DNA from 3 places in the Nocardioides koreensis genome. Region 2 is predicted to be linked to each of the others. Evidence: predicted binding sites of a transcription regulator. Region 2 holds the regulator's gene; each other region holds the start of a gene.
What was found. Region 2 encodes LexA, which represses DNA repair genes until DNA is damaged. Its sites were predicted from a motif close to TCGAACANNTGTTCGA; they were not measured.
Positions count from the first base shown of each region.

Region 1: a site for LexA is predicted at 2,374-2,389, ahead of ABD268_RS05550 (HNH endonuclease signature motif containing protein). Genes of this name have one in related genera too.
Region 3: a site for LexA is predicted at 3,840-3,855, ahead of ABD268_RS13415 (DUF6504 family protein). Genes of this name have one in related genera too.

Region 1 covers NZ_BAAAQR010000002.1:305,060-315,096, forward strand. Annotated here, with positions in the region: gene ABD268_RS05535 (MFS transporter) at 1-791, opposite strand, end outside; gene ABD268_RS05540 (TetR/AcrR family transcriptional regulator) at 788-1,384, opposite strand; gene ABD268_RS05545 (fasciclin domain-containing protein) at 1,686-2,195, shown strand; gene ABD268_RS05550 (HNH endonuclease signature motif containing protein) at 2,465-3,853, shown strand; gene ABD268_RS05555 (ferredoxin) at 4,158-4,349, opposite strand; gene ABD268_RS05560 (fatty acid desaturase) at 4,349-5,791, opposite strand; gene ppgK (polyphosphate--glucose phosphotransferase) at 5,948-6,709, shown strand; gene ABD268_RS05570 (NAD-dependent malic enzyme) at 6,770-8,149, opposite strand; gene ABD268_RS05575 (SRPBCC family protein) at 8,241-8,711, opposite strand; gene ABD268_RS05580 (glutathione peroxidase) at 8,708-9,208, opposite strand; gene ABD268_RS05585 (hypothetical protein) at 9,379-9,573, shown strand; gene ABD268_RS05590 (MFS transporter) at 9,554-10,037, opposite strand, start outside.
Region 2 covers NZ_BAAAQR010000006.1:172,123-182,159, forward strand. Annotated here, with positions in the region: gene ABD268_RS11845 (hypothetical protein) at 1-232, shown strand, start outside; gene ABD268_RS11850 (hypothetical protein) at 330-1,619, shown strand; gene ABD268_RS11855 (alkaline phosphatase family protein) at 1,629-2,936, opposite strand; gene ABD268_RS11860 (alkaline phosphatase D family protein) at 2,938-4,677, opposite strand; gene ABD268_RS11865 (phosphatase PAP2 family protein) at 4,792-5,631, opposite strand; gene lexA (transcriptional repressor LexA) at 5,735-6,463, opposite strand; gene ABD268_RS11875 (SDR family NAD(P)-dependent oxidoreductase) at 6,631-7,449, shown strand; gene ABD268_RS11880 (LysM peptidoglycan-binding domain-containing protein) at 7,687-8,037, shown strand; gene ABD268_RS11885 (hypothetical protein) at 8,148-8,480, shown strand; gene ABD268_RS11890 (hypothetical protein) at 8,501-8,863, opposite strand; gene ABD268_RS11895 (ATP-binding protein) at 9,065-10,037, shown strand, end outside.
Region 3 covers NZ_BAAAQR010000007.1:237,495-247,531, reverse strand. Annotated here, with positions in the region: gene ABD268_RS13425 (DNA polymerase III subunit alpha) at 1-2,802, opposite strand, end outside; gene ABD268_RS13420 (SAV_6107 family HEPN domain-containing protein) at 2,904-3,341, opposite strand; gene ABD268_RS13415 (DUF6504 family protein) at 3,351-3,719, opposite strand; gene ABD268_RS13410 (hypothetical protein) at 3,957-4,427, opposite strand; gene ABD268_RS13405 (YbaK/EbsC family protein) at 4,526-4,999, shown strand; gene ABD268_RS13400 (ArsC/Spx/MgsR family protein) at 4,999-5,355, shown strand; gene ABD268_RS13395 (DUF4126 domain-containing protein) at 5,359-5,973, shown strand; gene ABD268_RS13390 (hypothetical protein) at 5,983-7,413, shown strand; gene ABD268_RS13385 (phytoene desaturase family protein) at 7,438-8,739, shown strand; gene metF (methylenetetrahydrofolate reductase [NAD(P)H]) at 8,775-9,665, opposite strand; gene ABD268_RS13375 (polyprenyl synthetase family protein) at 9,742-10,037, shown strand, end outside.

The sequences.
Region 1 (10,037 bases), on a different contig from region 2:
AAGATGCCCAGCTCGAGCATCGGGTGCCGGCTGGTGCGCTCGACCCACCAGAACCCCAGCCCGGCCAGCGCCGCCAGCACCGCGGCCCAGGGCGCCACCGGGCCTCCCCACTCGATGAGCGCGTACGTCGTGCCGCCCAGCGCCAGCGTCGCCAGCAGGGCGCCGGTGACGTCGAACTCGTCCGGCGCCTCGGGGTCCCGGGTGTCGGGCACCCGGCGCTGGGCCACGACGACCGCCACGACCGCCACCGGCAGGTTGATCAGGAAGATCCAGCGCCAGCTGGCGTACTGCACCAGGCCGCCGCCGACGAACGGTCCGAGGGCGGCGGCGATGCTGCCGAGGCCGGACCACGACCCGATCGCCTGCGCCCGGTCGTCACGGTGGAAGGTCCCCTGGATCATGGCCAGGCTCCCCGGGGTGAGCAGCGCGGCCCCGACCCCCTGCAGCACGCGGGCGACGATCAGCACCACGGGCGTGGGAGCCAGGCCGCAGGCCAGCGAGGCGACCGCGAACCAGACCGTGCCGATGACGAAGACCCGCCGCCGGCCGAAGCGGTCACCCAGGGACCCGCCGAGCAGGATCAGGCTGGCCAGCGAGAGCAGGTAGCCGTTGGTGATCCACTGGAGCTGGGCCAGGCTCGCGTCGAGGTCCCGGCCGATCGTGCGCAGGGCGACGTTGACGACCGTGCCGTCGAGCAGCGTCATCCCGGAGCCGAGCACGGCGGCCGTGATCACCGCGCGGCCGACCGGCGAGCCCAGTCGGACCTGCGCGCAGCCGGCGACCTCGCTCACGGGCTGCGCAGCACCCGCGCCGAGATCCAGGCGATGTCGTCGGCCGTGCGCTCCGGCGGGCCCGACGGTTGCATGACGTGGCTGAGCACCACCCGCACGACCATGTCGATCGCCGCCTCGAGGTGGTCGTCGTCCAGCAGCAGCTCGTAGGACTCGATCCGGTCGGCGACGACGATCTTGGCCGCGGCCAGCAACGACTCCGCGTGGGTGGTGAGCAGCGGCAGCAGCTCAGTGTCGGCACCGTGGGTGGCGGAGACCACCGCGTGCAGCAGCTGGTTGTCCTGGGCGAGCGTGAGCACCCCGCGCGACGCCTCCCGGATCGCGGAGACCAGGTCGCCGGGGTGGGCGTCGAAGGCCAGGCTCACGACGCCGAGGAACCGGTCCAGCTCGTGCAGGATCATCGCCTCGGCGAGCCCGGGCTTGGTCCCGACCTCGTTGTAGACGGTCTGCCGGCTCACCCCGACCCGGTCCGCGATCGTGGCCATCGTGACCCGGGCCCAGCCCACCTCGCTGGTGAGGCCGACCGCCGCCACGACGATGCGGTCGCGCATGGTGGGCGCCACGGGGGCGGTTCGCTGCGGGGCGCTGGTCACGGGGCCAGTCTAGGAACACCCGGGGCGGACGCGGGTCGCGGAACGTCCGGGACGGGCGCGGGGCCCGACGACACGGGCAGTTGGGCCCTGCCCGACGACACGGGCGGTGCTGAAGGTGGAGACGGAGACCCTGGTACGACGCCCGCGTCCCGCGGCCGCTTCCCACGGAGGAAACTCATGACGACTCGCCACCGCCACCGCCGCGGCCCTGGCCCTCACCGGCGCGGCCCTGGTCTCCACCTCGGGACCGGCACCGGCCGCACCCGAGCGCGCCGGCCTCGGCACCCAGAGCTTGGCCACGGTGCTGGCCGCCGACGGCCACCACTTCGACAAGAACCCCCGCGACTTCGACGTCGTCGACAAGCTCGTGACCCGGATCCTGGCCGGCAAGCCGGACAGCAAGCTGGCGATCCTCGCCGACGGCTCGCGCCGCCTGACGGCGTTCCTGCCCACCGACGGGGCGATGCGGCGCTCGATCTCCGACATCAACGATCAGCCGTACGGCTCCGAGCGCGCGGTCTTCCGCGGGATCTGGAAGACCGCCGGCCTCGAGGGCACCGAGCGGGTCCTGCTCTACCACCTGGTCCGCGGCAAGACCCTCACCTACAAGCAGCTCCGGAACGCGGCACCGATCAACCTGACGACCATGCAGGGTGGTTCGGTGAGGGTCCGCATCACGAGCGGCAACGTGATGCTCCACGACCACAACCCCGACTCCCCGAACTCGCGGGTGTTCCATGCCGTGGCGAACATCAACAAGGGCAACCGCCAGATCGCGCACGGCATCGCCTGGATCATCAGTCCTGACTGATTCCCTCGTTCGTCAGGCGTCGTGTCGGAGGCCCTTGCGTCTGTTGCGCGTGAGGTTTCCGGCCAGGTGCCCGGCTGGCGGGTCTGCTCTGGTTGCGGTCTTGGCTGGCTACGGCGGGGGTCTCCTCGTGGTTGCGGCCGGATCCCGGCTCGCGGTCGGTGCCCGTCAGAAAATGCTCTCGAAAGTGTCTTCGTATAGCGTCTCACCAGATGAGATATGCGCAGGCCAGCGGGCCCGGGACTGTCGGTGGGCTCTGGTTGAGTCAGGACATGGAGCAGCCCACCGATCTCCCCACCACCCCCGCGGGGGTGGTCGCGGACGTGAACGGTCGGCTGGCCTGCCTGGACGAGGCGCTGTGGGCGGCCAAGACGTCGGAGGAGCTGGTCGAGGCGGTCGCCGAGGCCGAGACGCTCCGGGCGCACCTGGCCGGCCTGGAGGCCTCGATGCTGGCCGAGATCGAGGCCCGGAAGGTCCCGAAGCAGGAGCTGGCCTGGTCCTCGACGGCCGGCTGGTTCACCCACCTGGCCGGGATGAAGCGGGGTCAGGGGCACCGCGCCGTCGAGCAGGCCCCGCTCCTGGTCGGCGAGCGGACCGCCACCCATGCCGCGCTGCTGGCCGGGCGGGTCTCCCCGGAGCAGGCCGCGATCATCGTCGCCGCGGTCGAGAAGCTCCCCCTCAACCCGGCGGTCCGGGCGGAGGGCGAACAGCTGCTGCTCGAGGCGGCGTCCCGGCTCACCGCCACCGAGCTGCACCATGCCGCCAAGCGCCTGGTGCTGGTGGTCGACCCGGAGAAGGCCGAACGCGACGCCGAGAAGGCCCTGGACCGCGAGGACCGGGCCGCGCACCTGCACCGACACCTCTCCATCACCGAGGACGGCGCCGGCGGCGTCCGGCTCCGCGGCCGCGGCACCGTCGAGGACGCCGCCATCCTCAAGGCCGCGTTCCTGCCGCTGACCAAGCCCGAACCCGCCGTCGACCCCGACAACCCCGGCAACCCCGAAGATCCCGACTGCGCGGCCCTCACCGACCCCCGCGACCACGGCGCCCGCATGTGGGACGCGCTGGTGGCCACCGCCCAGCACGCCCTGGACACCGACCTCCCCCCGGACTGCCACGGCGCCAGACCCCGGGTCACCGTCACCACCAGCCTCGACGTGCTGCGCCAGCAGATCGACTGGGCCACCCTCGGCACCACCACCAGCACCACTGGCGCCAGCACCGCCGCGCCCCTGGGTGCGGTCACCGACGACGGGCTCGAGCTGGCTCCGTCGGTGATCCGCCGGCTCGCCTGCGACGCCGACATCATCCCCATCGCCCTCGGCGGCAAGGGCGAGGTCCTCGACGTCGGCCGCACCTGCCGGCTGGTCACCCCAGCGATCTGGCGGGCCGTGGTCTGCCGGGACCGACACTGCGCCTTCCCCGGCTGCACCCGCCCCCCGCTCATGTGCCACGCCCACCACATCACCCACTGGGCCGACGGCGGCCACACCAACCTCGAAAACCTCGTCCTCCTCTGCGGCCAGCACCACCGGGTCATCCACCACACCCCCTGGCAGGTCCGCCTCAACCCCCACGACGGCCGACCCGAGTTCCGGCCCCCACCCAAACGCGGGCACCCACCCCCGGACTGGATCCGAAGCAGACCCCGCCGCGAGTGAACGCCCAGGGTCGGCAACGCCAAGGTGCGGAACGACCAAGAGAACGAACCACCACCAGCGAGAACAGGCGAAGGACGCGAGCCGCGCCGGGGAGCCCGTCCGCGCCCGCAGGGCGCAAGGAGCGTAAAAGCGAGCCGAAGGCGCCGCCCAGGCGCGCAACCACAGCAGAACAGCGATGCGGCGCCAAAGGCGAAGCAAGCGACGGCGCCCTACGGGAGCGGGCGGGCTCCCCGACAGGGCACAGCCGGACACAGCCGAAAGACAGCCCGGCCACCGCCGGTGAATCCGGCCACCGCCGGCAGAACTAACCCTCCAAACCAAGCGCCTGCACCGGACAAGAAGCCACTGCCGCCACCACCTGGGATCGGTGCTCCGCGCCCGGCGCGGGTTCGAGCACGTGCATCACGTCGTCATCGTCGAGCTCGAAGAACTCATGCGCCATGGCCTCGCACATCCCGAGGCCCTCGCACCGGTCACGGTCCACCACGATCCGCATCAGGCGGCGCCCCGCTCGAGCTCGAGCGGGACGAAGTCGACCTTCTCGCGCACGCCGCAGTCCGGGCAGCACCAGGTCTCCGGGATGTCGGCCCAGGCCGTGCCGGCAGCGAAGCCCTCGTGCTCGTCGCCGGCGTTCACGTCGTACACGTAGCCGCACCCGGGGCAGCGCGCGGCCATCACCTCGGCCGGCGCCGTGCCGACGCCGGAGCCGTCACGGCGACCGGGTCCGGCGTCGGTGGCCTCGCTCGGCGGGGGGTACTTCGCGAGGATCTTGTCCCGCTTGCGCGGGCTCAGGTTGGCGCGGCGCAGGTCGCCGTCGAAGTGCGCGAGCACGCGCGGGTCCATCACCCGGCGCCAGACCGCGGGCACGGTCGCGAGCACGATCATCCCGGCGTACCCGGTCGGCAGCACCGGCGACTCCTCGAAGTCGCGCAGCGTCTGGTAGCGCCGGGTGGGGTTGGCGTGGTGGTCGCTGTGCCGCTGCAGGTGGTAGAGCAGCACGTTGGTGGCGATGTTGTTGGAGTTCCACGAGTGCGAGGGGTCGACCCGCTCGTAGCGCTGACGCTCGCCGACGCCGACCTTCTGCCGCAGCATCCCGTAATGCTCCATGTAGTTGACGACCTCGAGCAGCGAGAAGCCCACGATCGCCTGGACGACCAGGAAGGGCAGGATCCCGGCGCCCAGCCAGGCGACCAGCGCACCCCACAGCACCGCCGACATCAGCCACGCGTTCAGCACGTCGTTGCCGAGCCGGAAGGGGTGCTGCTTCCTGCGCGCGTAGCGACGCTTCTCGAGCCTCCACGCGCTGCGCAGCGACCCGCCCACGGTGCGCGGCCAGAACTGGTAGAAGCTCTCGCCGACCCGGCTGCTGGCCGGGTCCTCGGGGGTGGCGACGCGGACGTGGTGGCCTCGGTTGTGCTCGATGTAGAAGTGGCCGTAGAAGCTCTGGGCCAGCGCGATCTTGGACAGCCACCGCTCGTGGCTCTCCTTCTTGTGGCCGAGCTCGTGGGCGGTGTTGATGCCGATCCCGCCGATGCAGCCGATCGACACGGCCAGGCCGACCTTGTCCAGCGTGGAGAGGTCCGCACCGCCGGCGATGAGGTACATGGCGCCGACGAACCCGGCGTACTGGATCGGCAGGAAGAGGTAGGTGATCCACCGGTAGTACCGGTCCTTCTCGAGCGCCTCGATCACGTCGTCGGGCGGGTTGGAGCGGTCCAGCCCGACGACCAGGTCGATGGCCGGGACGACCACGAGGATCACGATCGGGCCGATCCAGAACCAGACGCCCCACCCGGTCAGCGTCCACATCCCGTAGCCGATGAAGGCCAGCGAGGGCACCACCAGGCCGATCAGCCACAGGTAGCGCTTCTTGTCCTTCCAGCTCTCGGTGGATCCACTCGGGACCGTGCTGTTCGCGACCGGAGCCGTCGGAGTCATCGCGGGGACCTTCCTGCCGAGCCGTCAGTGCTTGGGTTTACACGACCATAGGGTTTGTAAACCTCGTTGACAAGAGGTGTTGGGATGTAAACCTCAGTGGACCGTCACGGACGGCGCCAGTTGCCTTGGTCCCCTCCGACCCGTGAGATTGGGACGATGACGACCAACGACCACCCGGTGGGCATCGACTTCGGCGGCAGCGGCATCAAGGGCGCCCCCGTGGACATCGAGGCCGGCGATCTCGCGGCCGAGCGCGAGCGGGTCCCGACCCCGCGCCCCTCGAGCCCGGACGCGGTGGCGGCCGTCTTCGTGGAGCTGCTGACGCGGTTCCCCGACTGCCACGGCCCGGTCGGGGTGACCGTGCCCGGCGTGGTCCACCACGGCGTGGTGCACACGGCCGCCAACATCGACCGCTCCTGGATCGGGACCGACGCCGACGCCCTCTTCACGAAGGCGACCGGGCGCGACGTGCACGTGGTCAACGACGCGGACGCGGCCGGCCTGGCCGAGGTGCGGTACGGCGCGGCGAGGGGCCGCAACGGCCTGGTCATCGTCACCACGCTGGGCACGGGCATCGGCTCGGCGATGGTGTACGACGGGGTGCTGGTGCCGAACTCCGAGCTCGGCCACCTCGAGATCGACGGCAAGGGCGCCGAGACCCGGGCCGCCAACAGCGTCCGGGAGGCCGAGGACCTGTCCTGGGAGAAGTGGGCCAAGCGCCTCACGACGTACTACCGCACCCTGGAGAGGCTCTTCTCCCCCGAGCTCTTCGTGGTGGGCGGCGGCGTGAGCAAGAAGGCCGAGCACTTCCTGCCGCTGCTCGACCTCGACACCGAGATCGTGCCCGCCACCCTGCTCAACAAGGCCGGGGTGGTCGGCGCCGCCCTCTACGCCGCGGAGGAGTCCGGGACGGCCTGAGCCCCCCGGCCCACGACGCCGCCCCCGATCCAGCCCACGCTGGCCGGGCGGCGCCGCGGCTCACTCGGTGGTGCCCCGGATGGCGGCGGCGACCGCCTTCGGCACGTCGGGGTGGAAGACGGTCGGGATGATGAAGTTCGGGTTCAGCTCGTCGTCCTTGACCACCAGGGCGATCGCCTCGGCCGCGCGCAGCAGCATCTCCACGGTGATCTCGTGCGCCCGAGCGTCGAGCAGGCCGCGGAAGACGCCCGGGAAGGCCAGCACGTTGTTGATCTGGTTGGGGTAGTCCGAGCGCCCGCTCGCCACCACCGCGGCGTACTTCTCCGCCTCGGCGGGGTCGACCTCCGGGTCGGGGTTCGCCAGCGCGAAGATGACGGCGTCGTCGGCCATGTCGGCGATCCACTCGGCCTTGAGCACCCCGGGCGCGCTGACCCCGATGAAGACGTCGGCGCCGTCGAGCACGCTGTGCAGGTCCCCGCGGACCCGGCGCGGGTTGGTCTCCTCGGCGAGCTGCCGGTGGGCGCCGGCGAGCGTCTCGTCGTCGGCGGACAGGGCCCCGGCCCGGTCGACGACCACCACGTCGGTGACGCCCGCGGCGAGGAGCAGCGTGACGATGGCCGTGCCGGCCGCACCGCCGCCCGACACCACGACGCGGACCTCGGGCAGGTTCTTCTTCACCACGCGCAGCGCGTTGGTCAGCGCCGCCAGCACCACGATGGCGGTGCCGTGCTGGTCGTCGTGGAAGACGGGGATGTCGAGGCTCTCGCGCAGCCGGCGCTCGATCTCGAAGCACCGCGGCGCCGCGATGTCCTCGAGGTTGATGCCGCCGAAGCCGGGGGCGATCATCTCGACCGCGCGGACGATCTCGTCGGTGTCCTGGGTGTCCAGGCAGATCGGCCAGGCGTCGATGCCGGCGAACCGCTTGAACAGCGCCGCCTTGCCCTCCATCACCGGCATCGCCGCGCCGGGGCCGATGTTGCCGAGGCCGAGGACCGCCGAGCCGTCGGTCACGACCGCCACGGTGTTGCCCTTGCTGGTCAGCCGCCACACGTCCTCGGGGTGCTCGGCGATCGCCATGCTCACCCGGCCGACGCCGGGGGTGTAGGCCATCGAGAGGTCGTCGCGGTTGCGCAGGGGCACCTTGGAGGAGACCTCGATCTTGCCGCCGAGGTGGAGCAGGAAGGTCCGGTCGCTGGTCTTGTAGACGTGCACGCCCGCGACCTTGTCGACCTCGGTCTCGAGCTCGTGGGCGTGGTTCGCGTCGCTTGCCGAGCAGGTCACGTCGACCACCAGTCGCTCGTGGCTCGACTCCGCCACGTCGATGGCGGTCACGATGCCGCCCGCCTGGGCGATCGCCGTGGCGACCGCGCCCACCACCCCGTGGTCGGGCGCCGTGTGCAGGCGCATGGTGATCGAGTACGACGAGGTGGTGGCGGCCATGGTCGAACCTTCCTCCGACCCGGTGGTTACGTTCAAGTCACCTACGACCGCAACGACCGAAACCGGCACCTGCCGGCCCCGCGCGCCGGGATCAGCGGGCGACGCCGAGGTGGTCGAGCAGGTTGTGGGAGAACCGCTGGCCCATCGTCGCCATGACGCCCTTCATCGCGGTCGTCACGGCCGGGGACGAGACCCGGGGCAGCGGCAGCTCCACGGCCACCTCGAGGCTGGTGGCCAGGTGGGTCCCTCCCTCGGTGTCGGAGAGGTCGTACCAGCCGTGCACGCCGGTCCGCTCCTGCGTCCCGGCCGGCGGGTCGTGCTTGAACTCGATGCGCTCGAGGTCGGTGAAGGTCATCCGTTCGGTGAACGCCGAGGCGATCCCGACGCCCAGCACCTCCAGGCCCGTCATCTCCCACAGCCAGTGCTCGCCCCGGGCCTCGATGCTCTTGACGAACGGCGTCATCCGGGCGACCAGCGCGGGGTCGGTCAGCGCCTCCCAGATCTCGTCGCGGCCGGCGCGCACCACGGCCTTGGCCTCGGTGCGGGCAGCAAAGCGGTTCATGCCGCCTCCTCGCCGGTCCGCTCCAGCGCGGACTCGATGTCGGCGGCGATCTTCTCGGGCGCGGTGGTCGGCCCGTACCGCTTCACCACCCGGCCGCGGTGGTCGACCAGGAACTTGGTGAAGTTCCACTTGATGCGGCTGCCGAGCAGGCCATCCTTCTCCGAGCGCAGCCACGCGAAGAGCGGGTGCGCACCGTCGCCGTTCACCTCGACCTTGGCGAAGAGCGGGAAGCTCACCCCGAAGCGGCGCTCGCAGAACGCCGCGATCTCGGCCTCGCTGCCCGGCTCCTGGCCGCCAAACTGGTCGCACGGGAAGCCCAGCACCCTGAAGCCACGGTCGGCATGGGCGTCGTGGAGCCCCTGCAGGCCCTGGTACTGGGGCGTGAACCCGCACTGGGAGGCGGTGTTGACGACCAGGACGACCTGACCGGAGTAGTCCCCGAGGTCGACCTGCTCACCGTCGATGCTGCGCGCCTGGAAGTCGGAGAGGGTCGGCATGTCCCCGAGTGTGGCAAAGGGCTGGTCAGTCGTCCGTGACCACGGTCACGGGAAGAAAATTGCCCGGAAGATGTTTCAGGCTGCTGCATTTCGAGCACCTTCCTGTTACGCGGAGCCGGCTCGACCGTCCAGCCAGGCCGGCTCCACTACAACGGAGGAGCAGAGCAGAGATGTCGTTCGTCGCCGTGTTCACCGCAAGTGCCATGAGCTTCACGCTTCTCGTCCCGATCCTGATGGTCGTGGTCCTGCTCGCCTACGGAGCACCGAGCCGACGCGCGGTCCCCGTGAAGTCCGACCCCATGGAGAGCCGCGCCTCGCGTGGCGGGGCGGACCACGGGGCCGACGTCAGCCGACTGGCTGCCTGACCCCTCGCCGCCTGAGCACCACCACGAGCAGCACCAGCGACGCGGCCTGGCAGGCCCCGAGCACCAGCACCAGGTCCAGCCGGCCTCCGCTGTAGAGGGCGCCCGCGAGCAGGCCCCCCGCCAGCGCGGCGGCGCCCTGGAAGGCCGCGAACACGCCGTACGCCGTGGCGAGCCGCGACGAGGGCACCAGGTCGGCCACCAGCGCCTTGACCGTCGAGTCCTGGACGCCCACGGCCGCGCCCCACACGAGCACCCCGGCCAGGGCCACGCCCAGCCGGTCGGCCAGGGACAGCAGCGGCACCAGCGCCACCAGGAACGGCAGGACCAGCAGCACCCGCGCCCCCACCCGGTCGTAGGCGAACCCGGTCGCGAGCGCGGAGAGCGCCTCGACCGCCATCGCGACCGCGTAGACCACCGGCACCAGGGCCGGGCGCACGAGGCCGGCGTCGCTGAGGTGGAAGCCG
Region 2 (10,037 bases):
CGGCTGGACCGACGGCGAGGACTGGTCGGACGCGCTGGCCGTCGTCCGCTACCACCCCGACGGCACCCTGGACCGGGCCTTCTCCCATGACGGGAGTGCCGTGGTCGACCTCGCCCAGCGCACCGCCGAGGCCCGCGCCGTCGCGACCCGGAACGGCAAGATCGTGCTCGCCGGCGAGATGGCCAGCTACGCGGGTCGCCGGTGGGCGATCGTGGTCCGCTACCGGCAGTGACCGACGGCTTCCCGGAACGGCGCCCACAACCGCCCCGCCCGGCGTAGCGTGACCGGCAGTCGACGGCCGCAAACGGGCCAGACGGGGGACCCGGAGCATGAGGCTGACGAGACTTGCCGCGGTGCTCGCGGCCGCGGTGGTGCTGGCGCCCGGCGGTGCGCAGGCGGCGGTCGGGGATCCGGGGTCGCTGGACCGGTCGTTCTCCGGTGACGGCAGGGCCGTCCTGGACTACGGCAGTCGGTACGACGACCAGCAGGCGACCGACGTCCTGCCGCTGCCCTCGGGCAAGACCGTCGTGGTCTCCGCGCTGTCGACGTCGACCGGGAGCGCCTTCGGGGTGGCCCGGCTGCGCGCGAACGGCACGCCGGACCCGCACTTCTCGGCCAACGGTCGCCGCACCACCACGTTCACCGGCAACGACGCGCCGCACCGGGTCGTCTCCCTCGGGGACGGCCGGATCCTGGTGGCCGGCTCGGCCGGGGGCGCCTTCGGCCTGGTCGCCTACCAGCACGACGGCAGCCTCGATCCCTCGTTCGGCACCGGCGGCAAGGTGGTCACCGACGTGTCGCCCGGCGCCGACCGGGTGCTCGACCTGCGGCGGGAGCCGGACGGCTCGATCCTGGCGGCGGGCATCGCCGGCGACCAGTTCGCGACGGTCCGCTACGACGCGGACGGTTCCCTGGACCACTCCTTCGGCGCCGGCGGCGTGGTGCTGACGACTGACGGTTTCCCCGGAGACCCCTATGCCGTCCGCCTGGCGCCGGACGGCAAGTTGCTCGCGACCGGCATGGGCGACCGGGACTCCCAGGACGTGCGGCCGCTGCTGGTGTCGCGGTACGACGTGGACGGCTCCCTCGACCAGACCTTCGGCGGCGACGGCCGGGTGACCACCGTGCCGCAGAGCGCCGACTACCAGGACGCCGAATACCTCGAGGGGGACGCGCTGCTGGTCGACCCCGAGGGCCGGGTCCTGGTCGGCGGCGAGCTGGACTGGGCCGACTACTCGTTCTTCTGCCTTGTCCGGTACCTCCCCGACGGCACCCTCGATGCGTCGTTCGCGGACGACGGACTGGCGATCGACGGGGGCGACGGCTACTACGCCCAGATCCGTTCGCTCGCCCAGCAGGCCGACGGGAAGATCGTCGCGGCCGGCTGGACCGACCGCGTGCGCAAGTCCCTCACGCTCGCGGTGCTCCGCTACACCACGACCGGCGAGCGCGACACCACCTTCTCGGGCGACGGCGACGCAATCATCGGCTTCGGCGGCCAGCCGAGGTCCTCGGCGTACGCCGTGGCGGTCCGGGGCAGCCGGATCGTGGCCGCCGGCGATGCCTACGGCCTCGTCGGCGCGAGGACCGTGGGAGTGGTCGCGCAGCTGCGCCAGTGACCGCCGACGTCAGATCCGGGCGCGCCCGTCGTACCCGCCGCGCGGCTTGCCGAGCCCGAAGAACGACGCGACGGTCGGGGCCACGTCGATCGTGCGCGCCTGCGCGGACGACGTCGTACGCCGCGGCACGGCCGGGTGCCCGCCGCTGACGAAGAACGGGATGGCCCGGGTGGCCGGATGGCCGTGGTTGCCGGGGATCGGGTTGCCCGTCGGGTCCGGCTCGCTGAACCGCCAGCCGGCCTTGCAGAAGACCACCACGTCGCCCGCCTCGGGCCCGAGCCGCAGCCACGCCTTGCGCCGGTCGTGGGCAGCGAGCACGCCGGGGGTGGCCTCGGCGATGCGCTGCATCCGCCGGACCGCGGCGTCCCGCTTCGCGGCGGCCCCGGTCCAGTAGAGGAGGTCGGCGCCACCGTTGTCGGCGATGGCCACCTTGCCGGCCAGCAGCGGGTCGGCGTCCAGGGCGCCCTGCAGGCTGATCACGTCGCCGGGGCGGGACCAGTCCATCGAGTGGTCGGCGAGGACGACCAGCATCGATTGCTCCCAGCGCCCCGACGACCTCAGCAGGTCCACGAAGCGCTGCGCCTGCCGGTCGGTGTCGGCCAGCGCCGTGCGCCGCGCCAGCTGCACGTCGTTGCCGGTGTAGTCGGCGTGCCCGAACCGGTCGATGTCGCCGAGGTTGACGAAGACCAGGTGCGGGTCGAGCTCGTCGACCATGGTCAGTGCCGCGTCCATGGTGAAGACGTCCGGCGCGTGCCCGGAGACGGGGACGACCGGCGCCGGCTCCCAGCGGTGGGTGGCCCGGTCGCCGAAGACGCCGTACAGGTACTCCTTGCTGAGCACCGTCCCGGTGGTCAGCCCGGCCCGGTTGAGCCGGCCGATCACGGTGCCGGTGCGGATGTCGCGCTTGCGGTCCATGGTCCGGACCTCGCCGAGCGCGCGGTCGAAGATCTCGTTGGCGGGCACACCGGTCCGGTCCGGCCGCAGCCCGGTCATCATCATCACGTGGTTGGGGATGGTCTCCATGACCCACATTGAGGCGGCCTCCGGGAAGCTCAGCCCACCCTCGCGCAGCGCGTGCAGGTTCGGGGTGAGCACCGGGGAGATCTCGTCGGGCCGGCAGCCGTCGACCACGAGCACGTAGGCGCGCTTCCTCGTCCCGGCACCGGCCGCGGCCACTGCCGGAGCGCCCGCCACCGTGGAGAACACCAGCCCGGCGCCGCCGGCGCGCAGGAGGGTACGCCGGCCGGTGCGGACCTGGGCCGCGCCGCGGGCGAACGCGCTGGTCTCGACGGGCTCGACCGACGACGGCGTGCACATGTCAGGCCCCCACGGGGTGGTCGACGGACACGACCCGGCCGCTGCCGGCCGGGGCGGCGTACGAGGTGGTCCAGGTGATCGTGGCGTCCCGGTCGGCCCGGTCGCTGATGATGAACCAGTCCATCTGGGCCCGCTGCGGGGTCAGGTCGAGCACCGAGAAGCCGTGCGCGTCGAAGTCGAGGTACTTGATGTGCCGGTTGTTGGCCTTGATCGTCTCCTCGACCGCGGTGCTGGTCGCCCCGGTCGGGTCGCCGGTGATGTCCTTGAGGTTGTTGGAGGTGACCGAGGTGCACACGAACTCCACGCCCGCGGTCTCGTCCTCGCTCGGCCCCTGCCCGGTGTAGGTGGACGCGTCGTACGGCAGCTCGGCGGCCCAGCCGGAGTGGATGTCGCCGGTGATGAAGACGGTGTCCTTGACCTGGTGGTTGCGGATGAAGTCGAAGACCCGGCGCCGGTCGGCGGTGTAGCCGTCCCACTGGTCGACGTTGTACGGCGCGCCGTTCGCCGGCAGCAGTCCGGTCACGTCGTTGACCGGGTTGACCAGCTCGTCGGGCAGGTCGCCGAAGTTCACCGGCGCGATCATCACCGGGTTGCCGATCAGCTTCCACTGCACGCCGCGGTGCCGGCGCAGCGAGCCCTCGAGCCAGTCCAGCTGCTGCTCGCCGGTGATGGTGCGGGTCGGGTCGCTGACCTCGCCGTCGGGCCACGGGGCCGGCGGCGCGGGGGAGTCGACCTGCTTGCTGCGGTGGGTGCGCAGGTCGAGCATGCTGAGCTCGGCCAGGGTGCCGAAGCGGAGCCGGCGGAAGAGCCGGCTGCCGTCCCCGATCCGGACGCTGCCGTCGAGCCGCGCGGGCATCCACTCGTCGTACGCCCGGTGCGCGCGGGCGCGGCGCGCCTTGAAGCTGCCCTCACCGCCGTCGCCGTGGCCCGGGGTGTGGTTCTCGGCGCCGTGCTTCCAGGTGTCGTTGGCGACCTCGTGGTCGTCCCAGGTGACGATCCACGGGTACTTCGCGTGGGCGTCCTGCAGGTCCGGGTCGGTCTTGTACTGCGCGTGCCGCTGCCGGTAGTCCGCCAGCGAGACCATCTCGTGGGCGGGCTGGTGCTTGCGGATGTCCTCGTTGTCCGGGCCGTAGCCGTACTGGCCGGGGCCGTACTCGTATAGGTAGTCGCCCAGGTGCACCACCGCGTGCAGGTCGTCACGCGCGGCCAGCCCGCGGTAGGCGCTGAACCAGCCGGCCTGGAGGTTGGCGCAGGAGACCACGCCGAAACGCAGGTGGTCCGGGGTGGCGTCGGCGGCGGGCGCGGTGCGGGTGCGCCCGGCCCGGCTGGTGTGGCCGTCCCAGCGGAACCGGTAGTGGTACCAGCGCGCCGGGTCCAGCCCGGTCACGTCCACCTTGACGGTGTGGTCGCGCTCCGGGCCGGTCGCGAAGCTGCCGCGGCGCACCACGTGCCGGAAGCGCTCGTCGGTGGCCACCTCCCAGTGCACCCGGACCCGGGGCCCGTGGCCCGAGCCCGGGGTGCTCGCCGCGGTCGGCGTGACGCGGGTCCAGATCACGACGGCCCGGGGCAGCGGGTCGCCGGACGCGACACCGTGCCGGAAGGCCCGGTGGCCGGCGGCACGCTGCGAGGCGGTCGCGTCGGCGGTGCCGGCCACGGTCACCAGGACACCTCCGGCGGCGCCGGTGGCCAGGACGGTACGCCGGGGCAGCGCGCGGTTCAGGGCGGGGCGAGGTGTGGTCACGGACCGATCAACGGAGCTGATCGGTCAGAGGTGACGCGGCCGGGGTGTGAGCACCGTCCCGTCACCCGCGCGTCACCGGAGGGACACCCGCCGGTGGGCTGACGCGGCGGCGGACTACTTGGCGTGCGCGGCTGCGCTGGGCGCGCCGGGACCGGCGGACACAAGCTCCGGGGCGTCCGACGCGGTGTCGCCGTTGGTGCGACCCGGGGCGTCCTTGGGCGACGGCAGGGTCTCGGCGGCCAGGAACCCGGCCACGACCACGAGCCAGCCGACGATGACGTCGATGACCCAGTGGTTGCCGGTGCCGACGATCACGATCGCGGTGCCGGCCGCGTAGGCCCAGCCGAGGCCCTTGAGCCAGTGCCAGCGGGCGTGCCGCTGCAGCGAGATCGCGACCCAGAGCGCCCAGCCCGCGTGCAGGGAGGGGAACGCGGCGAGCTCGTTGGTCAGCCCGCCCAGGCCGCGCGGCGCGGAGGCGTCCGTGCCCCACCAGCCGTCGGCGGCGTGCAGGCTCAGCACGTCGGCGTACCCCTGGATGAACCGCGGCGGCGCGGTGGGCATCAGCAGGTAGGCGACCAGGCCGAGGATGGTGGCGATGGCGAGCGCCCGGCGGGCGGGCACGTAGCAGTGCCGGCCGAGGCGGTAGAGCCACAGGAGCACCGCGCCGGTGACGATGTAGTGGAGCGTGGCGTACCAGTAGCTGCCGACCAGCCCGATCGCGTCGTTGTCGATGAAGAGCTTGTTGAGCGACAGCTCCCAGTGGATGCCGAGGTGCCGCTCGATGTGGAGCAGGTCGTTCGCGCGGGCCAGGGCCGGCCCCATGTTGGCGTCGGCGAAGAGCCGGGAGAGGCTGTAGGCGACCCACAGGGAGAGCACCAGCACCAGCTCGAGCACGCCACGGAAGACCCTCGGGTATCGGTTACGGATCCCCGGGATCACGGGCAGGCTCGGCATCGTCACAGGCGTACTTTCGGGCTCACTGATCGTCAGACAGAGCCAAGTATTACCCGGAAGTATTCCGATGACAGGGGATTAAGGCCCCTTGTCACGCGCGGCGTCACATGCGGCGCAGGACCGCAGTGACCTTCCCGAGGATGGTCGCGTGGGTGCCGTCGATGGGCTCGTAGGCGTCGTTGTGGGGGAGCAGCCACACCTGGCCGTCCTTGCGCTGGAACGTCTTGACGGTGGCCTCGCCGTCGATCATGGCGGCCACGATCTCGCCGTTCTCGGCGGTCTGCTCCTGGCGGATCACGACGTAGTCGCCGTTGCAGATGGCGGCGTCGATCATCGAGTCCCCGGAGACCTCGAGCAGGAAGAGCTGGCCGTCGCCGACGAGCTGCTTGGGCAGCGGGAAGACGTCCTCGATCCGCTCCTCGGCGAGGATCGGGCCACCGGCGGCGATCCGCCCGACGACGGGGACGTACTGCGCGGCGGGCACGGCGTCGCCGATCCCGGTCTCGTCGTACGACGACTCGTCGGCCGCCGAGATCGAGCGGCGGGCCGCCAGCACCTCGGGCAGGAACACCTCGATCGCGCGCGGCCGGTTGGGGTCGCGCTTGATGAACCCCTTCTCCTCGAGCACCTTCAGCTGGTGCGCGACGCTGGAGGAGCTGGTCAGGCCGACCGACTCGCCGATCTCGCGCATGCTCGGCGGGTAGCCGCGCCGCTCGATCGAGCCCTTGATCGTGGTCAGCACGCGCTGCTGGCGCGGGGTCAGGCCGGTGGCGTCCGGGGGGCCGTCGGGCAGCTGGGCAACCTTGTGGGCGTCGGTCTTCTTCGTGGCCATGCGGCTGCCTCCGGGTTCGCGGCGTACGGCCCGGGCGTCCCGGGCTGGTGCCACCAACCGTAGCCAAACCGGACCGGTGATTCAAACATCTGTTCGAACTGCGTGTCGCACTGGTCAACCGGTGGTCGAGCCTGTCGAGACCACGCCCGGTCTGGTTGACTCCCGTCATGTCGACGAACCCCGCCCCCAGCTCCGAGCCCATCAGCTGTGTCGTCACCGGCGGCGCCCGCGGCATCGGTCGCGGCATCGCCGAGCGGATGGTCGCCCGGGGGTACCAGGTCGTGCTGACCGACGTGGACGGCGAGGGCGCGAGGCGGACCGCCGACGAGATCGGCGCCGCCGAGGGGCTGGCGCACGACGTCCGTGACCCGGGCTCCCACGCGGAGGCCGCCGCGACGGCCGGGCGGCACGGCGTGCTCACTGCGTGGTTCAACAACGCCGGCGTCGGCGACGACGGCACCCTGGCGGAGCTGTCCGAGGAGGCCGTGCGGCGCCTGGTCGACGTCAACCTGATGGGCACGATGTGGGGGATGCGCGCGGCGATCGCGGCCTTCGAGGCCTCCGGGCGCGACGGCGACATCGTCAACACGGCGTCGCTGGCCGGGCTGGGGCCGGTGCCCGGCTACAGCGTGTACGCCGCGACCAAGGCCGCCATCGTGTCGATCTCGATGTCCGGTGACGTCGAGACCCGCAAGGGGATCCGGGTGCGCGCGCTCTGCCCGGACGGGGTGAGGACCGCGATGCTCGACCAGCAGACACCCGGCGGGATGGGGAGCGCGCTGGTCCACTCCGGCGGCCGGATCCTCACCGTGGACGAGGTGGCCGAGGAGGCGGTGGGCCTGCTGGGCAGCCGCCGCGTGGTGCGCTCGGTGCCGGGCTGGCGCGGTGGCGTGGTCCGGGTCTCCGCGATGGCGCCGTCGGTGGCCGCCCGCGGGCTGGGCCTCTTCGTGGCGCAGGGGCGTCGCGCGATCAGCCGCAACGCCTGATCCGCGTCGGGGGCCGCTCGAACGTGTTCGAACAAATGTTCGTCCAGGGCCTTGTGCTGTTCGAACACCTGCTCTAACCTCGTACACATGTTCGATCGAACGTCTGATCGAGCCGATCGTGACCAGGGTGGTCCAGACATCCCGCAGGGGACTGTCGGTGGCCGCCGTTAGACATCGGTTCGACAGCAGATCGAGCTAACGACCCGAGGCTGACCGCCGCTTCCCCAGGAGGTCCCGATGAGCACGATGACCGCGAGCACCACGTTCCGTCCCACGCTGGCCCCGGCGAGCGCCGGCCAGCTCCGGCTGACCCGCCGCGGCCGGCTCGTCGTCCTGGCGCTGGCGATGCTCGTCGCCCTCGGACTGGGGCTGGCCCTGGCCGCCGGCTCGGTCGCCACCGAGGAGCCCGGCACCCCCGAGCCGACCCGCGTCGTGATGGTCGGTGCGGGTGACACGCTCTGGGGCATCGCCGCCGACATCGCCGACGACGGCGGCGTCCGCACCATGATCGACCGCATCGAGCGGCTCAACGCCCTCGACTCCGGGATGGTCGTCGCCGGCCAGCGGCTGCGCGTGCCCGTCGAGTGACCCAGGCCCCCTGGGGCAGCACCAACACAGACTCCCGCCGGTCGACTCGACCCCGACCGGCGGGCCGGGGAAGACGTGGGGCGGGGCCAGGTGGCCCCGCCCCACTTCGTTTGCCATCCTCACGCCATGCCCACGTCGTACGCCGCCTGCCGCGCGCGGCCGACGTCACGCTGACCTTCCACGCCGAGCGCCGCGCCCTGGCGCGTCGGCTGCCGGAGGTCTTCGCCCGCACCGTGATCGACGGCATGGTCTGGGTCTGCTGGCCCAAGAAGGCCGCCCAGCGCTCCGCCCGCAACCCGGACGGTCCGGTCTCGGACCTCGACGAGAACCTCGTGCGCGGGCTCGGCCTCGGGCTGGGCTTCGTCGACGTCAAGGTGGCAGCGGTGGACGAGGTGTGGTCCGGGCTGAAGTTCGTGCGCCGGGCCGCCGACCGGCAGCGCTGAGTCCTGCTGGACTGGACCAGTCAGCGAGAAGCGCGTCGGCCACCGGCTGGCCGCACGGGCGCCGGCGGCGGCGTGGGGGAGGACGCGTGGGTGGCGATGGGGTCGGCGGTCCGCGGCTCCGGGACCACGGGACGGGTCCGGCGGGTCCTGGGGTGCGCGGGGTCCTCGGTGATCCCGAGCCGGCGCAGCAGCCGGCTGACCAGCATCAGCCCGACAAACAGGCAGGCGACGGCGCCGACCGAAGCCAGGACCAGGAAGAACCACGCCTGAGAGTCGCCGCTACGCGCCGTGGCGCCGAAGTCGATCGCGGCGTAGACGAGGTAGCCCCAGGCGACCACGGCCAGCGTCACCCCGGCCGCGGGGGCGAGCAGGGACCGCTGCAACGACGGCGCCTTCTTGGCTGCGCGTCTCGACCCTGCCCTCTTTCCCGACCCCACCAGCCCATTGTGTCCGATGAACGGCCGGCGTGTGCCCGGACCCGAGGGCTATTTCCCGTAGATCTCACCGGGAATCTCTCGCGACGCCTGTCGACGGCCTGCCCTAGGCTGTCCCTCGTGGTGGATGGTGCCGGCACTCCTCCGGAGGTGCTCACAGCCGAAGCCCCACGCGAGCCGCTCGGGCACCTGTCGCGTCTGGGCTTCGCTTTGCGCAGCGCGCCCGACGTCGATCACATCGCGCGGTACCTCCTCGACGACCTGGTCGAGCTGCCCGAGGTGGCCCGGGTCGGGATGGCGCTCACCGAGGGCGGCGGCCGGCGGCTGCGGTTCATCGCCAGCGAGCGGCTCCGCCCCGACGGGCTGGAGTGGTGCCACATCGACAGCTATGACGACGTGCCGCTGACCGCCGTGGTCCGCACCGGTGAGCCGGTGCTCGGCAACCTCGACGAGCTCGAGCGGGACTTCCCCGGCGTGGTCGCCAAGCAGCGCGAGGAGGGAGTCCGGGCACTGGCGGCCTGGCCGCTGCCCGGCACCGGCTCGCCGATCGGCGGGCTGATGCTGTTCTACGACACCGAGCAGGCCTGGCCGGAGGCTCACACGCGGTTGCTCGAGGCGACCGCCCGCCGGGTGGCCGAGGCCGTCAGCCGGGTGCGCGTCACCAGCGGTCGCGGGCCGGGGGACACCACCCCCGACGACCCCAACCTGATCGGGGAGGGCCATCGCGAGGGGCTGCTGCTCTCGAGCGACCCGCTCGCGCCGGGCGCCTCGCGCCAGTTCCTGCGCGCGCAGCTCGCGCAGTGGGAGGTCGACGAGGACACCGTCGACACCGCCCAGCTGTGCCTCTCGGAGCTGGTCACCAACGTGGTGATGCACGCCCGGACCACCTCGGAGCTGACGCTGCACCTCGAGGACGGCGTGCTCACCGTGGTCGTGCGAGACCTCGGCGGCTCCAGCCGCGCCGGTGACCCCGCGGCCACCGACGAGACGGAGAACGACGACCCGCTGCGGGTCTACGGCCGCGGCCTGATGCTCGTCGACGCGCTCGCCGACCGCTGGGGCCAGGAGATCGACGCCAGCGGCACCACCGCGTGGTTCATCCTCGAGCTCGGCTCCGGACAGA
Region 3 (10,037 bases), on a different contig from region 2:
CGCGATCGGCCGGGACACCTGGGCGCGGTGCCAGAAGTCGGAGAGCGAGGAGTAGGGGCGGGCGGCGGTGATCCGCTCGACCTCCGCCTCGCTGATCCCCTTCACCTCCGCCAACGCCAGCCGGATCCCGTACGCGCCGCCCGGGCGCCCGCCGGCGGCGTCGTCGTCGCTCCACGCGTCCTCGTCGCCGATCTCCTCCACGGAGTACTCCTTCGCCGAGGCGTTCACGTCGAGGCCGAGGACGGTGATGCCGAGCTGGCGGGCGTCCTCGAGGATCAGCCGCTTGGGGTACATGCCCGGGTCGTGGGTGAGCACGCCCGCGAGGAAGTGCGCCGGCCAGTGCGCCTTGAGCCAGGCCGACTGGTAGGTCGGCAGCGCGAACGCCGCGGCGTGGGCCTTGCAGAAGCCGAAGGACGCGAACGCCTCGAGGACCTTCCACACCCCCTCGACCACCGGCAGCGGATAGCCGTGGGCGAGGGCGCGGGGGAAGAACCACAGCTTCGTGTCGGCCATCCCCTCGACGTCACCGAGGGCGCGCCGCTTCTCGTCGGCCTCGGCGTTGGTGATGCGCGCGAACCGGGCGATGATCTCGATGACCTGCTCGTGGAAGACCACCACGCCGTGGGTCTGCTCGAGGATCGGGCGCAGGTCCTCGTGGAGGTAGGACGGCGCCCTCCAGCCCTGCTTGACGTCGAGGTACGGCGTGATCATGTCGCTCTTGACCGGGCCGGGCCGGAACAGCGAGATGTCGGTGATGATCTCCTCGAAGCTCTCGATGCCGGACTTCCCGACCAGCTCGCGCTGGCCGGGCGACTCGATCTGGAAGACGCCGAGGGTCTTCGCGGACGAGATCATCGCGTAGGTCGCCGGGTCGTCGAAGGGCACCTGGGCCTCGTCGTCGAGATCGATCTCCACGCCGTCGACCCGCCGGATCTCGGTGAGGGCGTGGGCCATCGAGGACTGCATCCGGATGCCGAGCACGTCGAGCTTGAGCAGGCCGAGGTCCTCGACGTCGTCCTTGTCGAACTGGCTCATCGGGAACCCCGCGTAGCTGGCCTCCACGGGCGTCCGGTCGAGCAGCGTGGCGTCGGAGAGCAGCACCCCGCACGGGTGCACCGCGATGTGCCGCGGCAGTCCGTCGAGCCGCTCCACGAGCCGGAACATCAGGTCGAGCCGCTCCTCGCCCAGGCCGCTCGCCCGCAGCTCCGGCAGCTCGCGCAGCGCCACCCGGGCGTCGCGGGCCCGGATGTGCGGGAACGCCTTGGCGATCGCGTCGATCTCCCCCGGCGGCATGCCGAGCGCGGCACCGACGTCGCGGACGGCGTGCCGGACCCGGTAGGTGTCCATCATCGAGACGCACACGCACCGCTCCCCGCCGTACCGGTCGAGGATCCGCTCGTAGACCTCCAGCCGGCGGGCCGACTCGACGTCGACGTCGATGTCGGGCAGCGCCTGTCGCAGCGGCGAGAGGAACCGCTCCATCAGCAGCCCGTACCGGATCGGGTCGACGCCGGAGACGCCGAGCAGGTAGTTGACCAGGCTCCCCGCGCCCGACCCGCGCGCCGCGCAGCGCACCCCCATCTCCCGGACCAGGTCGGTGACGTCGCCGACGGTGAGGAAGTACGACGCGTAGCCGAGCTCGCGGATCATCTCCAGCTCGTCGTCGAGCCGCTTCCAGACGACCTGCCGGGGCGCCGAGCCGTAGCGGTCCCCGATCGCGCCCTCGCAGCGGGCCCGGAGCAGGCCGTCGGCGCTCGACCCCTCGCCCACGTGGCCGGCCCCGTGACCGGTGGAGAGCTGGAACTCCGGGAAGTGCACCTCCCCCAGGCCGAGGTCGGCGCGGGGGTCGAGCGCGCACCGGTCAGCCACGGCACGGGTGCGGGCCAGCAGCCGTCGGGCCTCCCGGACCGGGTCGGTGGCCAGTCCGGCGAGCCGGCAGATCTCCTCGGCGACCTCGGCCATCTCCTTGCCGGACTTGAGGAACCCCTCCGCGTTTCCCCTGGAGTGGGAGGGGCCGACGTGGCGCAGGTCAGCAGAGCCCAGGGCGACCAGCCGACGGGCGGCGTCGAGGACGTCGACGGTGGGGGCGTCGCGGCGGTCGGCGTAGCGGACGGCGTTGGTGAGCACCGTCTCGAGGCCGGCCTGCCGGGCCACCCCGGCCATCCGGGCGGCGTGGGGGGTGGTCCCGGGCCCCCAGCTGCCGCCCGCCGCGCCCAGCCGGTGGGAGACCAGCTCGACGAGGAGGTCCTCCCTCGGCACGAGGGAGCGCCAAGGCGCGAGCGCGGCGTGGGCCAGGTCGTCGCGGCGCCGGGTGACGGCCGCCCCCAGCTCGGAGGCCGGGCCGAGCAGCACCAGCAGGTCGCCCGAGCCGAGCAGCTCGGCGACCATCGGGGAGCCCGGGTCGAGCACGGGGGTCCCGCGCTCCCCCGCCAGGTGGGTGGCCGAGACGAGCCGGCAGACCGCCGCCCACCCTGCCCGGCCCGCAGCGAGCAGCGTCACGCGCGGCAGCCGTGGGTCGCGGAAGGCGCCGCCGCGCACCGGGGTGCGGGTGGGGCGCACCTCGTGAGCGGCGGGCGTGAGTGCCGGCCGGTAGGCCAGGTCCACCCCCAGCACCGGGCGCACGCCGGCGGCCAGGCAGGCCTTGGCGAACTTCACCGCGCCGTAGGTGCCGTCCCGGTCGGTCAGCGCCAGGGTGTCCATCTCGTGCTCGACGGCCCGCTCGACGAGCGTGTGCGGGTGGGACGCGCCGTACTGCAGGGAGTAGCCCGAGGCCACGTGGAGATGGGGGAAGGGATCGGACACGGGTCGCCTCCTGCGCGTTCAGCCGGCTCGACCCCTGACTGCTTGCTCGAACATCTGTTCGAACGATTCCACTCTACCTCGCGCCCCCACCGGGCGCCAGCTCAGCTCACGTGCCGCACGACCTGGGCCCGCGCCGGCGCGTGCGGCACCAGCCCGAGGGCCTGCTCGACGACCGCGAGGAAGCGGTCGGCGTCGCGGACCAGGTCGTCGGCCTCCCGCTCACTGACCGCACGGGACGAGCCGGCCTCGGCCGCGGCGCGCTTGCTCGCACCGGCCGCGAAGAAGCGGGCCCACTCGGCCAGCTCGGGCGCCACCTCGGCCAGCAGCACCCAGGCGTTCTTCTGCGCCCGCCGACGCGCCGGCGCCGGGTGCGCACGCGCGGCCAGCAGCGCCGCCGCAGCCCGCAGCGCGGCGACGTGCGCACAGGCGTAGCGCTCCGGCACCTCGGTCGCAGCCATCGCCTCGCTCAGCGACTCGGCCGCGCGGGCGAGGTAGGAGTGCGTCGTGGCCGGCAGGGCATAGGGGTTCGGAACGCTCATCCCTCCCCCTCAGTCCACACAGCCGACGAGCTGCCAGCGACCGTCGCTCCAGTCGAAGGAGAGGTCGAAGACCCCGCCCCCGTCGGGCTCGGACCCGGCGGCCGGCCCCGCGCCCCGCCCGGCCTCGACCCGCCACAGCTCGCGCTCGACCAGCAGGTCACCGGCCGGAGCCGCCACCCCGGACGGGTCGGTCACGGCCTCCTCGGAGCCGACCACCGCCCGCACGCCCGACGACTGCCACCACGGCGCCGTCTCCACCCAGTGCGCGACCACCGCGCGCACCTTCCACAACCGTCCGCGCCACAGGAACTGCTCCGGGCCCTCCACACCCGTCACCCAGCCCCTGCGCACCTCCACGGGGTCCTCGTACCGCCTCATCTGGCCGCCTTCCTGCCGCACCCTCGCCTCGACCCCGGACACCGACCCCTCTCGCCCCGGCCGGCCCGAGGGCCGGCCCCGGCGGGGACGGGGGTCGAGGTCGTCCCCGCCGAGCGGCGTTCGAACGCGTGTTCGAACACCACGAACGCTACACCTCGGCACGGACAGTGCGTCAAGAGCCGGTCGGGACCGACCGGAGAAAGGACCGGGACGGGCGCAGCCGCCCGGTCGGCGACGTCAGGAGGGTCGCGAGCCCGACGTGTCGGAGTGCGAGGCCAGCCAGGCGTTCCGGATGTAGGCGTTGGTGTCGCGGTGCCACAGGAAGAACAGCAGCGCGACGTCCAGCACCACCGAGACCACCGAGACCGCCAGGAACAGCGCCGGCGGGCCGGTCCGCAGCCCGGCGAGCGTCGCGACCGCCATGAAGGCGACCAGGCCCGTCAACGACAGCCGGGCCCAGTTGTGCCCGTTGCGGAAGAACATCAGCAGCACGCCCGCGAGCAGGGCGAACACCACGAAGAGGACGATCGCGACCGGGACGAACGACGGCGGCTTGACCCCCGTCTCGTCGGGGTGACCGGTCGCCCACGCACGCACCAGGTCGTCGCGCATGAGGACCGTCAGCAGGGCCGTCAGGCCGCTCAGGGCCACCAGCCCTCCCAGGGTCCAGGTCGCACCGCTCACCGAGCGCGGCTGCTGCCGACTCATGCACTCTCCTCTCACGCGCGTCCGGGCTCCCCGCCCGACACGACGCGCCACGCAAACCGGGACGGACGGACGACCCCGCCTCTGGCTAGGGTCGCAGTATGTCGACCGAGCACCCCACGATCAGCCGCTTTCGAGACGAGCACCGCCGACGTGGAGGGACCGGTGAGGTCGTCATTCTCCCCGACTCGGTCCACACCGCCGCACTGGCCGCCGAGGCGCTGGGCTGCGAGGTCGGTGCGATCGCCAACAGCCTGCTCTTCGACGCGGCCGGCTCCCCCGTGCTCATCCTCACCTCCGGCGCCCACCGGGTCGACACCGTCGCGACCGCCGAGCGCCTCGGGGTCGCCGGCCTGGAGCGGGCGAAGCCGGAGTTCGTGCGCGAGCACACCGGCCAGGTGATCGGCGGGGTCTCCCCCATCGGCCACCCGGCACCGGTGCCGACGTACCTCGACTCCTGGCTGCGCAAGTACGACGTGGTGTGGGCCGCCGCCGGCCACCCCGCGGCGGTGTTCTCCACGTCGTACGACGAGCTGCTGTCCCTCACCGGCGCCACCGGGATCGAGGTCGACTGATGGAGATCTGGCTGAACCCCGCCTGCTCGAAGTGCCGCGCGGCGACCGCGGAGCTCGACGCCGCCGGCGTGGACTACACCGTGCGCCGCTACCTCGACGACCCGCCGACGGCGGCCGAGCTCGGCGAGGTGGTCGCCCGGCTGGGCCTCGAGCCCTGGGACGTCGCGCGCCCGAAGGAGACCGCCGAGGCCGGCATCGACCTGCCACGTGAGCCGGCCCACCGCGACGCCTGGCTGGCCGCGATGGTGGCCTCCCCCGCCACGATCCAGCGGCCGATCATCACCGCCGCCGACGGCACCAGCGTGGTGGCCCGCGACCCCGAGACGCTCGCCGGGATCGTCGAGCGGGCCCGCTGACCCGTGGACTCCCTCGCGCTGGCGTTCTCGAGCGGCTGGGCCAGCGGCGTCAACGCCTACCTGGTCGTGCTGGTGCTCGGCATCGCGGACCGGGTCGGCGGGTTCGCCGAGGTCCCTGACGTGCTCGGACGCTGGGACGTCCTCGCGGTGGCATTCGTCCTCTACTCCTTCGAGTTCGTCGCCGACAAGGTCCCCTACGTCGACTCCACGTGGGACGCCGTCTCGACGGCGATCCGTCCGACGACGGGCGCCGTCGTGGGCGTGCTGATCGCCGGGCAGGCCGACTCGCTCGACGGGGCGGTGCTCGGCGTCGTCGGTGGCGGCACCGCGCTGCTGTCCCACCTCGCCAAGGCCGGGGGCCGGCTGGCGATCAACTCCTCCCCGGAGCCCGTCACCAACATCGCCGCCAGCATCGCCGAGGACGTCACCGTCCTGACGGTGGTGTGGTTCGCCCTCGAGCACCCCCGGGGCGCCGCGGCGGTCGCCGGGCTGCTGCTCGCGGCGGGCCTGGTGCTGCTGCTCCTGCTCGCGCGGCTGGTCCGGCGCGGCTGGCGGAGGTGGAAGCGGCGCGAGCCACCGGGACGTAAACCCATGGCGACGTCCGGCCGCCCTCACTAACGTCAGGCCATGGAGCTCTCGGACCGCCTGACCGACCCCGCCGCCCGGGCGGAGGTGACCGGCCGCCTGGCCGCGCTCTTCGCCGGCCGCCCGGTGATCATCGGTCCGGGGGTGCTCGCCGGCTTCACCCCCGTCGTCGAGTGGGTGCGCGAGCTCGGCAGCCCGGTGCTGGTCGTCTCGACCACGCGGGGCGCGGGGCGCGTCCCGGCCGAGGACGAGTGCGTCGTCGTCGAGGTGGCGCCACCGGCGGCCGCATCGGTCACCGACGAGCTGCGCGCCCACGACCGGCTGGCCCGGCGTCTCCCCCCGCACGCGGTCGCTGCCGTCGAGGCGTTCGACCCCGACCGGCGCGGCGTCTGGTACACCAGCCCGTTCGTCACCACCGACGAGCCGATCCTGGGCAGGCCGGTCACCGGCGGACGTCCGGCGTCGTTCCTCGCCCTCGAGGACAAGATGCTGGCCGACGACATCTGGGCGGCCGCCGACGTCGCCTGCGCGCCGTACCTGATCGTGCCGGTCGAGGAGCGCGCCCTCGCCGAGGCGACCGAGCAGGTCGCGGGACCGCTCGGTGCGGTGTGGTCCGGGGACGCCCGCGACGGCTTCAACGGCGGCGGCAACTACGTGCGCTGGGTCGTCGACCGCCGCGACCAGGCGGCGGCCCGCGCCTTCTTCCTGCCCCGTTGCGACCGGATCCGGGTGATGCCGTTCCTCGACGGGGTGCCGTGCTCGATCCACGGCTTCGTCCTCGACACCGGCACCGCGGCGTTCCGGCCGGTGGAGATCGCGATGCTGCGCGAACCCGCCACCCGGCGCTTCGTCTACGGCGGGCTCGGCACGTTCTGGGACCCGCCGGCCGCCGACCGCGAGGAGATGCGCGACGTCGTACGCCGTGTGGGCGCGCACCTGCGCAAGGCGCACGGCTACCGCGGCGCCTTCGGCATCGACGGCGTCCTCACCGCCGACGGGTTCCGGCCCACCGAGCTCAACACCCGGATGTCGGCCGGGGCGACCACCGTCGCCGAGGTCGACCGGAGGTTCTTCTCGTTCCTGCAGGCGACCGTGGTGGCAGGGGTCGACCCGGACCTCGGCGTGGACGACCTCGAGAGCCTGGTCGGGCTGATGGACGCCCAGCGGGCCGGCAAGGCGGTCGCCGTCGCCGAGGGGCCCAAGGTGGGCGGGGACTTCAGCTTCCCGGTCACCTGGGACGGCCGCTCGTTCACCCGCTCGACGGTCGAGACCGGCAACACCCTCGTCGTGGCCGACACCGCGGCCGGGTTCTTCGCCAAGGTCGATCCCTGCGTGGCGCTGGCCCCGGGCGAGCGCCTGGCCGACCTCAACGTCGCCCTGCTGGCCTTCGTCGACCGGGAGTACGGCTCGGACTTCGGCGCCCTCGAGGCCGCGCCCGACCTGCGAGGCGCGGGAGCCGCCGCCGCGCAGTAGGACCGGGCCGTAGGGTGTGGCGCCATGGCGCGCGTCGTGGTGGTCGGTGGCGGTTTCGGCGGCCTGGCCTCGGCGGCGCGGCTGGCCAAGCTCGGCCACGCCGTGACCCTGCTCGAGCGGTCGGCGAGCCTCGGCGGGGCGCTGGTGGAGGAGTCGGAGGACGGCTTCGCCTGGGACGCCGGGCCGACGTACACCCTGCTCCCCGCGGTGGTCCGCGACCTGTTCCGCAAGTCCGGGCGCCCGGTCGAGCGTGAGCTGGAGCTGGTCCAGCTCGACCTGGTCCGCGAGCACCGCTTCGAGGACGGCACCGCGGTCGCCGTCCCCGGCGGCTCCCGGGCCGCCCAGATCGCCGCCTTCGACGGCCTCGCGCCCGGGCTCGGCCGACGCTGGGTGGACCACGTGGCCTCCTACGCCGACGACTGGGAGGTGCTGCGCCGCGACTACCTCGAGCACCCCTGGCAGCCCGACGCGCTGCCCCGCGAGCTGGCGGCCCGGCTGGACAGCCGTGAGGTGCTGCACAAACGCCTGCGCAGGACGTTCAAGGACGAGCGCCTGCGGCTGGTCGCCGGTCACCCGTTCGTCGCCGAGGGGCACGACCTGCGCAACGTGCCCGCGTGGCTGGGGGTGACGGCGTACGTCGAGCAGCGGTTCGGCGCGTGGACGGTGACCGGCGGCATGGCCGCGCTCGGTGCCGCCCTGGAGCAGCGGCTGGCCACCCGCAAGGTGGACGTGCGGACCTCGACCGAGGTGACCGACCTGGTCCTGCGTGAGGGCCGGGTCGTGGCTGTCGCGACCGACGCGGGCGAGGTGGACGCCGAGGTCGTGGTCTGCGCGGTGGACCCGCGCCGGCTCCCCGCACTGGCGGGCTTCGTGCAGCGGACGATGCCGGCGATCCCGCCGGTGGTCGTCCACCTCGGGCTGGAGGGCGAGGTGCCGGCCCTGCCGCACGAGACGGTCCTGCACGGCGACCCGATGCTGGTGGTGCGCACCGGCGGCCGGGCGCCGGACGGTCACACCGGCTGGACGGTGCACGGGCGCGGCCGGCTGGCCGAGGACGTGCTGCGCGCGCTGGCGCGACACGGGATCGACGTCCGCCACCAGGTCGTGGCCCGCGTCGACCGCTCCCCCCGCGACCTGGTCGAGCGCTGGGGCGGCTCGCCGCTCGGGGTGCTCTGGCAGGGCCGCGGCACGGTGCGGCAGCGGCTCGGGCCCGCGACGCCGGTGCCCGGCGTCTTCGCCGCCGGTGCCCACGCGACCCCGGGGGCGGGGTTGCCGTTCGTGGGGCTGTCCGCCTCGCTGGTGGCACAGGCGGTCGGGCCCGCCTGACGACGGCCGGCCACGGCGTTCGGGTCCGTCCCTGCCTACGCCGACAGGCGCAGCGCCTCGAACATCTCCAGCGTCGCCTTCGACCGGTTCAGCGTGTAGAAGTGCAGCCCGGGCGCGCCCCCGGCCAGCAGCTGCTCGCACAGCTCGACGGCCACCGCGATCCCCTCGGCCCGCAGCGCCGCGGCGTCACCGTCGAGCTTCGAGATCCGTGACACGACGTCCTCGGGGACGTCGGCGCCGATCAGCTCACCCTGCCGGCGGATTGCGCTCAGGTTCAGGATCGGCATGATCCCCGGCAGGATCGGGATGTCCACGCCGCGGGCGCGGACCCGGTCCACGAGGCCGAAGTAGTCCGAGGCCCGGAAGAACATCTGCGTGACCGCGAACTCCGCCCCGGCCCGCGCCTTCGCGACGAGGACGTCCGCGTCGTGGTCCAGGGACTCCGCGCAGGGGTGCCCCTCGGGGAAGGCGGCGACGCCCACCGTGAACTCGCCGCGCCCCTTGACCAGCTCCACGAGCTCGGTCGCGTAGTTCAGCCCGCCAGGCGTGGCCGCCCAGGGGGCCCGGGGGCCGTCGGCCGGGTCCCCGCGCAGGGCCATCACGTGGCGCACGCCGGCCTCGGCGTAGGAGTCCAGGATCGACTCGAGCTCGGCGCGCGTGTGCCCGACGCACGTCAGGTGCGCCATCGGCGTCATCGAGGTCTCGCGGACGATGCGGGAGGTGAGTCGGACGGTCTTGTCGCGGGTGCTGCCCCCGGCGCCGTAGGTGACCGACACGAAGGTGGGCCCGGCTGGTTCCAGCGCGCTGATCGCTCGCCACAGCTGGTCCTCCCCCGCCTCGTCCTTGGGCGGGAAGAACTCGAAGGAGAACGAGCGCCCTCCGCCACGGATGAGCTCCCCGATGCTCTGGGCGCGGTCGTCGTTCATGGCGTCGAGTGTAGGTAGCCACGGGAGCCTCCGGGCCCGTTGTCCACGGGACAAGAGCCCCCTCTACCCTCTTTTCGTGACGAGCAGCGGGTGGGACAGCGCAGATTTCCGCGATCGCGTCCAGGCCGCGCTCGACGCGTTCCTCGACGAGCAGGCCGAACGGCTGGCCCCGCTGGGCCCGGACGCCTCCCGCCTCCTGGACGAGGCGCGCGCCGCGGTCTCCGGCGGGAAGCGGTTCCGCGCGGCGTTCTGCTACTGGGGGGCCCTCGCGCTCGCTCCCGACCTGGCGACGCGCCCCGAGGAGGACGACGCGCTCATCCGCGCCTGCGCCTCGCTCGAGCTGCTGCACGCCAGCGCGCTGGTCCACGACGA